2 regions of the Streptosporangium album genome follow, and region 1 is predicted to be linked to the other one. Evidence: riboswitches for the same ligand, from Rfam matches in the RefSeq annotation. Region 1 holds a riboswitch; the other holds the start of a gene.
The links. A riboswitch is a leader RNA that binds a small molecule or an ion and turns the genes downstream of it on or off. The one in region 1 is predicted to bind cyclic di-AMP.
Positions count from the first base shown of each region.

Region 1 (4,405 bases):
AACACCGATCACCGGTAAGGACTGTGATAATTTGGTGAAATCTGTTTGATTAGGGAGTGGTCAATGCTCGCCCAGCAGCGGCAGCAGGCGATTCTGGACCGGGTGCGCAGCAGTGGCGGGGTCAGGGTCGCCGACCTCGTACGCGAGTTCGGCGTGTCCGACATGACGATCCGCAGAGACCTCGAAGTGCTGGCCGAGCGCGGACAGGTGGCGAAGGTGCACGGCGGAGCCACCGCTGCCGGACCCGGCTCGACCGAGGAGCCGGGGTTCGCCGTCAAGTCGATGCGCCAGCAACCGGAGAAGGAGGCGATCGCCCGGCACGCCGCCCGGCTCGTCCGGCCCGGCACGGCGATCGCGCTGTCAGCGGGGACGACCACCTGGACGCTCGCCCACTTCCTGGTCGACGTGCCCGATCTGACCGTGATCACCAACTCGATCTGGATCGCCGACGTCTTCCACCGCTCGCCCCGCGCCGACCGCACCGTCGTGCTGACCGGCGGTGTCCGCACGCCCTCCGACGCGCTGGTCGGCCCGGTCGCCGTGGCGGCGATCCGCAGGCTCCACGTGGACACCCTGTTCCTCGGCGTGCACGGGATGAGCGCCCGTGCCGGGTTCACCACCCCCAACCTGCTGGAGGCGGAGACCGACCACGAACTGGTCGCCTCCGCGCACCGCCTGGTGGTGCTCACCGACCACACCAAGTGGGGGACGATCGGGATCAGCACGATCGCCGAGCTGGCCCAGGCCCACGTGGTGATCACCGACTCCGGCCTGCCGGACGAGGCCCGTGACGAGCTCGCCGCCCAGGTGGGAGAGCTGATCATTACCCAGCCGCAGCCGGAGAGCGAGGCCATCACCCGATGAAGCGCACGATCACCCACCTGGCGGACGGCCGGGAGCTGTTCTACTTCGACCGCGACGACGCCGCCGACCGCGGTGCGATCGACGGACGCGACCTGCCGTCCCGTCCTCCGGCCTCCGAGCTGCGCTACGACCCGCTCACCGAGGAGTGGATCGCGGTGGCCGGTCACCGCCAGGGCCGCACCTTCCTCCCGCCGGCGAGCGAGTGCCCACTCTGCCCGTCAACTCCCGGCCACCCGACCGAGATCCCCTCGGGGGCCTACGAGGTGGCGGTCTTCGAGAACCGCTTCCCCTCCTTCTCCTCCCAGACGGGCGACTACAGCCAGGTCGGAGGGTTGAGCGAGGTCCGCCCGGGGGTCGGCCGGTGCGAGGTGGTCTGCTTCACCTCCGACCACGACTCGTCCTTCTCCCGCCTCTCCGCCGACCAGGTCGACCTGGTCATGGAGGCCTGGATCGACCGGACGGCGGAGCTGTCCGCGACCCCCGGCGTGGAGCAGGTGTTCTGCTTCGAGAACCGGGGAGCGGAGATCGGCATCACCCTGACCCACCCCCATGGCCAGATCTACGCCTACCCCTACGTGACTCCGCGCACCCGGCTCTCCCTCGGCGCGGCCGAGCGACACCGGGAGCGGACGGGCGGCAACCTGTTCGCCGACGTACTCGCCGCCGAGCGCGAGGCGGAGGTCCGGGTGGTGGCGTCGAACGAGCACTGGACGGCCTTCGTCCCCGCCGCGGCACGCTGGCCCGTGGAGGTTCACCTCTACCCCCACCGGCAGATCCCGGACCTGTGCGCGCTGGAGGCCGCCGAGCGGGCGGCGTTCGGCCCGCTCTACACGGACGTGCTCCGCCGGCTGGACGGACTGTTCGGTGTGGCCATGCCGTACGTCGCGGCCTGGCAGCAGGCGCCGGCGAATGTCGGCCGCGACCTTTCCTACGCGCATCTGGAGCTGTTCAGCATCCGCCGGGCGCCCGACAAGCTGAAGTATCTCGCCGGATCGGAGGCCGCCATGGGGGCCTTCGTGAACGACGTCCTGCCCGAGGAGACGGCACGGCTCCTCAGGTCCGTTGTCACGGAATGATCACTTATTGATCTCAGATTAGGGTCGCATTACCTAGCGTTTACCACTACTATCCTCACCCATCGGAGCTTGTGTCCGATATGCCTAATTCCGGGCGCGTCGCCCGGGAGCCGGGGAACCACCGCACCTGGGGTGAACCACTTCGGTGGAAGGGCCTCCTCCAGCCCGAACCCGTCAGCTAACCCGGCAGGCGCGAGGAGAGGAGAGTCGTGGCGGCTCCATCCCCCACGTTCCGTCGCCATGCGGCTTTGACCGTTTCCCTGATTCTGGCCCTCACGTTCAACCTGGGCACCGCGACCGCGGGCAACGCGGAGCCCCGGCCGGACGAGTCCAAGCTCCGCGCCGAGCTGGTGACACTGAACAAGAAGGTCGACAAACTCATCGAGGCCTACGCGGCCAAACGTGAATCCCTCAAGAAGGCACAAGAGGCCGAGGTGACGGCCAAGGCGGACCTGCGCAGAGCCGAGGAGTCCTACGCCGAAGCCAGCCGGCAGGTCGAATCCATCGCCCAGCTCCGCTACCAGAGCAACACGGGCGACCTGCCCTCACTGCTGTTCTCCGCCGACCTGGGCGGCTCTGTGATCATGGAACAGCTCACCGCTCAGCAGAGCACCTCCCTGCAGGCCTTCGCCCGGAGCCGGGATCTCAGGCAACAGGCGGCGGACAGGGCGGCCCGGCTCACCAAGGAGATCGCCGAGGAGACCCAGGCGGTGGAGGCCCAGCGCAAGGAGGCCGAGAAGGTGATCGGTGACATCGAGGAGAAGCTCGACACGCTCGTCCCCACGGGCTCCGGCCGCCGCGCCGACGGGAGCTGGGCCCCCCAGCTGCCCACGGGCGCCGACAACATCACCGACCGCACCCGGATCATGCGCGGAGCCGTACAGAAACGCTTCTCCCTCCCCTACGAGGTCGGCTGCTACCGTGCCGAGAACGACGGTGGCGAGCACCCGCTCGGGCGGGCCTGCGACTTCATGATGAGCACCGGCGGGTCGATGCCCTCCGCGGCCCATGTCACCCTCGGCGACGAGATCGCCGCCTGGGCCATCGAGAACAGGGCCACCCTCGGTGTCAAATACGTGATCTGGCGCCAGCGCATCAACTCAGGCTCCGGTTGGAGCTCCATGTCTGACCGCGGCGGTGTCACCGCCAATCACTTCGACCACGTCCACATCTCGATGCTCTGAGCCGGGCGCGTCCGATGAAAAAAGATGTGACAGTGGCCACGCGCGCGGTCATGATGGGGCCTCATGGCTGACAATCGCGTTGATCCCCCCTATGTCGCCGACGAACTCCCCATGTTGCGCTCATGGCTGGACTGGCATCGGGAGACCTTGGCCGTCAAGTGCGCCGGGCTGTCGGAGGAGCAGCTCCGGCTGCGCGCGGCCGGGCCGTCGACGCTCTCCTTGCTGGGACTGGTCCGCCATCTGACCGAGGTGGAACGCCACTGGTTCCGTAACATCCTCAACGGCGAGAACAGCCCGGGGATCTACTGGACCGACCAGGAGCCCGACGGCGACTTCGACCTGGTGGACACCGCCTCCGCCGGGGAGGCGTTCGCCCGCTGGCATACCGAGATCGCCCGCGCCCGCGAACTCTCCGCAGGACTGTCCCTTGAGACCGTGGGCAAGCAGCAGCGCAAGGGAGAGGACGTCTCGCTGCGCTGGATCTTCATCCACATGATCGAGGAGTATGCCCGGCACAACGGCCACGCCGACATCATCCGTGAGCAGATCGACGGCGTCACCGGGGAGTAGTGGATTCTCCGGCTCCCTCAACCGCCCCAGCGATCACCTGATCGAGGTCGGCCAGGTCCGCCGGGTGGGCCACGGCCGCTGCGGCGAAGCGGGTGAGCAGCCGGGCGAAGACCTCACGATCGGTCTCGTCCCAGTCGGCGATCAGGCCGTCCAGGTAGATACGCCGGTGGCGGACGACGACCTCCAGCACCCGGTGCCCCCGGCCGCTCAGCACCAGCCGGGCACGCCGGGCGTCCACTTCCGACTCCTCGCGCTCCACGAACCCCGCGCCGATGGCGTCGTTGACCAGCCTGCTGGCCGTGGACGGATCCACGTCCAGCTGCTCGGCGACGGCGCCGACGGTCACCTCGGACAGGTCGAGACTCAGCTTGTGCACGGCGTGGACGACCATCACGTTCGACAGCTGCACCGGCCTCTGCGGGTCCGTCGACCTGCGTGCGCGCAGTGGCCGCGCCCAGATGCGGCGCAACCGGAACAGCGCCACGTCGATCGCCGCTCCCGGCGTCCCGTCCCTCACGGAGCAACTCTACCGGCGCGGGACCCGCCTGCCCCGCGTCCGACGCGGCCCGGCGGATCAGCCGGTGAGACGGATGGGGTTCACCAGGTCGGCGTAGAGGAGCAGGCCGAACAGGATCATCATCGTGAAGGCCAGCGCGTAGGTCAGCGGGAGCACCTTGGCGATGTCCACGTGCGCCGGCTCCGGCCTGCGGG
Region 1 covers NZ_JACHJU010000001.1:772,447-776,851, forward strand. The annotation lists gene FHR32_RS03555 (HD domain-containing protein) at 1-18, shown strand, start outside; gene FHR32_RS03560 (DeoR/GlpR family DNA-binding transcription regulator) at 64-864, shown strand; gene galT (galactose-1-phosphate uridylyltransferase) at 861-1,940, shown strand; cyclic di-AMP (ydaO/yuaA leader) riboswitch at 2,012-2,147, shown strand; gene FHR32_RS03570 (coiled-coil domain-containing protein) at 2,189-3,124, shown strand; gene FHR32_RS03575 (DinB family protein) at 3,188-3,694, shown strand; gene FHR32_RS03580 (MarR family winged helix-turn-helix transcriptional regulator) at 3,681-4,211, opposite strand; gene FHR32_RS03585 (M50 family metallopeptidase) at 4,269-4,405, opposite strand, start outside.

Region 2 (4,405 bases), 1.9 Mb from region 1:
GTACCCCGGCTGCTGTCCGTACCCCGGCTGCTGGCCGTACTGCTGCTGCCCGTACCCCGGCTGGGCCTGTCCCGGACCGGTGTGCGGCTGTGACGCCTCCGCTCGGTATCCCACAATCGTTACATCGGGGTCGTGTTCGTCATGGTCTCGGCCCCCACTGTGCTGCCCGTACTCCGGCTGTCCCGACGGTGTGCGATCGCGGTCGGGATCATCCTGGTACGGCGGCTGTCCGATGCTCACCGCGTCACCTCACTTCGACTGCGCATGTGGCATATGTGAGACGCACATGCTTGCTGCAGCACAAGGTATCGACATAGGTATCAACAGTCATCTTTCCGATCAGTAACCGCCACGGCAATGTCAGCGCTGGTCCTCGGTCAGGTGGAGCAGCATCCGGGTGTTTCCCAGGGTGTTCGGCTTGACATGCTCCAGGTCGAGAAACTCCGCGACACCCTCGTCATAGGAGGCGAGAAGCTCGGCGTAGACCTCCGGGGAGACGGGTGTGCCCTGGATCTCCCGGAATCCGTGCCGGGCGAAGAATCCGACCTCGAAGGTGAGGCAGAAGACCCTGCGCAGCCCGAGCTCGCCGGCGGTGCGGATGAGTTCCGAGACGATCCGGTTGCCGATGCCCAGCCCCCGGCAGCCGGGGTCGACGGCGACGGTGCGGATCTCCGCGAGGTCCTCCCAGAGCACGTGGAGCGCCCCGCAGCCCACCACGGCACCCGTCTGCTCGGCGACCCAGAACTCCTGGACGTCCTCGTACAGGGTGACCGTGGCCTTCTCCAGGAGGCGGCGGCCGGCGCCCCCGTAGGTGTCGACGAGCCGCCGGATGACACGCACGTCCCGGGTGCGGGCGCGCCGCACCCGGACCGTGGCCTCGTCGGCCTCGGCCTCCCGGTGGTCCCGCTCGGGGTCTGCACTTCCGCCCCCGGGCCCGGCCTCCTGACCTGCTTTCCCGGTGCCGTGTACGGCCTGCGTAGGGGAGTGCTCCGCAACCTGCTCCATGACCGATCAGCGTACGTCCTCAACTCTCTCGAGTTACGGCTCACCCTTAACTCCCACCTCGCAGACACCAGATGGCCTGCGGTGGCTCAGTGGCCACGCCGGGCCGGCTGCCTCGGCAAGAGTCGGAATCCGCCTTTCACGGGGCTCTGGACCTGCGAAGACTTCCGTCATGAGCACTCAAAAGACGGATAAAACCAGCGTAATGCGCATGTTGATCATGAAGATGTGTGATCTCGCCGTGACGTGCCAGTTGTGAAACCTCTACCGAGTTTGTAGTTCTGGTTGAGCATGAACCTCCAATTGCACTAATGTCCGTGCTCGATGTCAGCAGGGTAAAGAGCTGACCCGCCGAATCCCCGGAACCGGGGAACCGGGGACCCACCCTCCACGTCCCTGGGGTGAATCCGAGGTGCCACCGGCACCTCGGTAGGGCTGCCTCCGGCCCGAACCCGTCAGCTAACCCGGTAGGCGGCCGAGAGAGGAGCCTGTTGGTGAAGCGCACGCGCAACCCTGAGGGAAAGCGCGAGGGTAGACATGCCCGCCGGGAACACGTCTCACGTGGACTCACCTGCCGGATGGCGGTCATCGGGCTGGCCTTCGCCTCCCTGACCCTCGGCACCCCTCTGGTCGCGGCCACCGCCGACCCGCAGCCCAACCTGAAGGAACTCGCCAAGCAGGCCGAGAAGCTGCACACCGAGATCGAGACGCTGAGCGAGCAGTACAACGGCGGGCGCGTCAAGCTCAAGCAGGCCCAGCGCGCCGCGGAGACGGCCAAGAAGACCCTCGCCGGCAGCGAGTCCGAGCTCGCCTCCCGCCGCACCAAGGCCACCCTCCTGGCGCAGCGCTCCTACATGTCGGGCGGGCTGGGCTCGGCTCTCGCCTTCACCCAGTCGAACGATCCCGACGCCTTCCTCGACCGGGCCACCACGAGCTACGCCCTCCAGCAGCAACAGAGCGAGGAGGTCGCCCAGGTCGCCCAGGCGATCAAGAACGCTGAGCGGGCCCAGGCCAGCGCCAAGGCCCGGACCGCCGAGGTGAAGGGACTCCTCGAGGAGATCGGCACCAAGCGCACCAAGATCGAACGTCTGGTCGCCAAGGTCGAGAGCAACCTGTTCAGCGAGGTGCGCAGCCGGGCCAAGACCACCATAGGCAGCAGGGTGCGGATCAGCGTGCCGATCGTCGGCAGCGGCAAGGCCGCCGAGGCCGCCCGCTGGGCGCTCACCCAGCAGCTCAAGCCGTACGTCTGGGGCGCCGAGGGGCCCGGCTCCTTCGACTGCTCCGGCCTGGTCATGTGGGCCTACCAGAAGGTCGGCATCAGCCTGCCTCACTACACCGGTGACCAGTGGACCGCGGGCACCCACGTGTCCAGAGACCAGCTGCGCCCCGGCGATCTGGTCTTCTTCTACAGCGACCTGCACCACGTCGGGATCTACATCGGCGCGGGCATGATGGTCCACGCCCCGCAGACCGGTGACGTCATCCACATCGCCTCGATCGACAACCGCCCCTTCGCCGGCGGCGTGCGGATCGCGGACTGAGGCGGGCGACCGGGACAGGACCTAGATCAGTCGGCGGCGAGCGGCCCAGGCCACGGCCTCGATCGCCGTGGCCACGCCGATGCGGTCGCAGATCCCGCGGAGCCTGCGCCGGACGGTCCGGCCACTGATGTCGAGACGACGCCCCACCCGGTCCACGGTGACGCCCTTGGCAAGTTCTGCCAGGAGCACGAGATCTTCGTCACTGAGACCGATCTCGCCCGCGCCCAGGAGTCTGTCGTCGCGACGGGAATCCACTTCCGGATATGCCATCTAGAGTCGCTCCCCCCGCTCTGAAACTCAGGCGTGAGTATGTTGGAATCAATGCCGCCCGTCAGGAACGGTAAACGCCTTGTTCAAAGGTCGTCAAGTTCTCTTCTCCATAGAGGTGGCGGACGCTATTGACATAGCGGCCGCTACGTGAAGTACTCATGATATGTCGGTGCCTTTGCGGTTAAGCCGGAGCGAAGCCAAGGCACGCACCCGCAAGCGTCTGTTGTCCGCAGCGGCCGAAGTCTTCGCAGAACAAGGTTTCGCCGGCGCCTCCGTCGACGAGATCGCCTTCAGGGCCGGCCACACGGTCGGTGCCCTCTACTCCCATTTCGCCGGAAAGAACGAGCTCTTCCTCACGCTCTTTGACGAGCGGGTCTCCCACCCCCTTGACCACGTCGGGGAAATCGCCTCCCAATGGGAGGGAGACGAGACCACCTTTGCGGCATTTGGGGCATATCTGGCTGGAGTGGCTGATCATCACACGGTACGGAGCACGCTGGAAATGGAGTTTCTGCGCTATGCGCTGACCCGGCCGGAATTACTCGACCGTCTGGCCGCCCGCTGGTGGGCTCCCCGTGCGGCGGTCGCCCGCCTGGTGGCCCCGCACTGCGGGGGACACGATCCCGCCCTCGTGGCGACCGCGATCATCGGACTCTTCGAGGGGCTCGTCATGCAGCGCCGCGTCGACCGCGCCGCAGTGCCGCCCCAGCTGTTCACCGAGTCACTGCGCTGGCTGATGGCAGGGCTCGCCCGCACTCCCGTGAGACCGGCGGACCCGTTGCCGGAACCGCGCTGAGTCCGGACGGGGTTCCCGATGCCGACTTACCCCGGCTGGGCCCGCAGGCCGTACGGGCCCAGCCGGGCGCAGGCCCTCGCGACGGCGCCGGGTCTGGCCCCGGCACCGCCCGCATGGGGAACGGTCACGCCCCGCCCGGCTCAGCCTGCTGGCTTGACCAGGGGGAACAGGATCGTTTCGCGGATGTTTCTGCCGGTGAAGGCCATGACGAGACGGTCCACACCGAGCCCCATGCCACCGGTGGGCGGCATGGCATATTCCAGGGCGGTGAGGAAGTCCTCGTCAAGCTGCATGGCCTCGGGGTCGCCCCCGGCGGCGAGCAGGGACTGCTCGGTGAGGCGGCGGCGCTGCTCGACCGGGTCGACCAGCTCCGAGTAGGCGGTGCCGAGTTCGGTGCCGAACCCGATCAGGTCCCACTTCTCGGTGAGGAGCGGATTGTCGCGGTGCTGGCGGGTCAGCGGGGAGGTCTCCAGCGGGTAGTCCATGACGAACGTGGGCTGGATGAGGGTGTGCTCGACGAGTTCCTCGAAGATCTCCTGAACGAGCTTGCCCTGGCCCCACTTCGGGTCCCAGTGGATGTCGTGCGTGTCCGCGTGCTTGCGGACCTGCTCCAGCGGCGTCTCGGTGGTGATCTCCTGCCCCAGGGCCTCCGACACCGCTCCGTAGAGGGTGATCCTCGGCCACTCGGGCAGGCCCAGGTCGATCTCCTGACCCTCGTGGGTCACCACGGAGTGGCCGAGGGCGGCCACGACCGCGCTCTGGATCATCCGCTGGGTCAGGTCGGCCATGTCGTTGT
Region 2 covers NZ_JACHJU010000001.1:2,642,305-2,646,709, forward strand. The annotation lists gene FHR32_RS46655 (RDD family protein) at 1-240, opposite strand, end outside; gene FHR32_RS12485 (amino-acid N-acetyltransferase) at 361-1,005, opposite strand; cyclic di-AMP (ydaO/yuaA leader) riboswitch at 1,342-1,491, shown strand; gene FHR32_RS45925 (C40 family peptidase) at 1,497-2,543, shown strand; gene FHR32_RS12495 (helix-turn-helix domain-containing protein) at 2,565-2,813, opposite strand; gene FHR32_RS12500 (TetR/AcrR family transcriptional regulator) at 2,983-3,609, shown strand; gene lysX (bifunctional lysylphosphatidylglycerol synthetase/lysine--tRNA ligase LysX) at 3,750-4,405, opposite strand, start outside.
Region 2: linked by a shared signal. The riboswitch ahead of FHR32_RS45925 (C40 family peptidase) and the one ahead of FHR32_RS03570 (coiled-coil domain-containing protein) in region 1 are both predicted to bind cyclic di-AMP.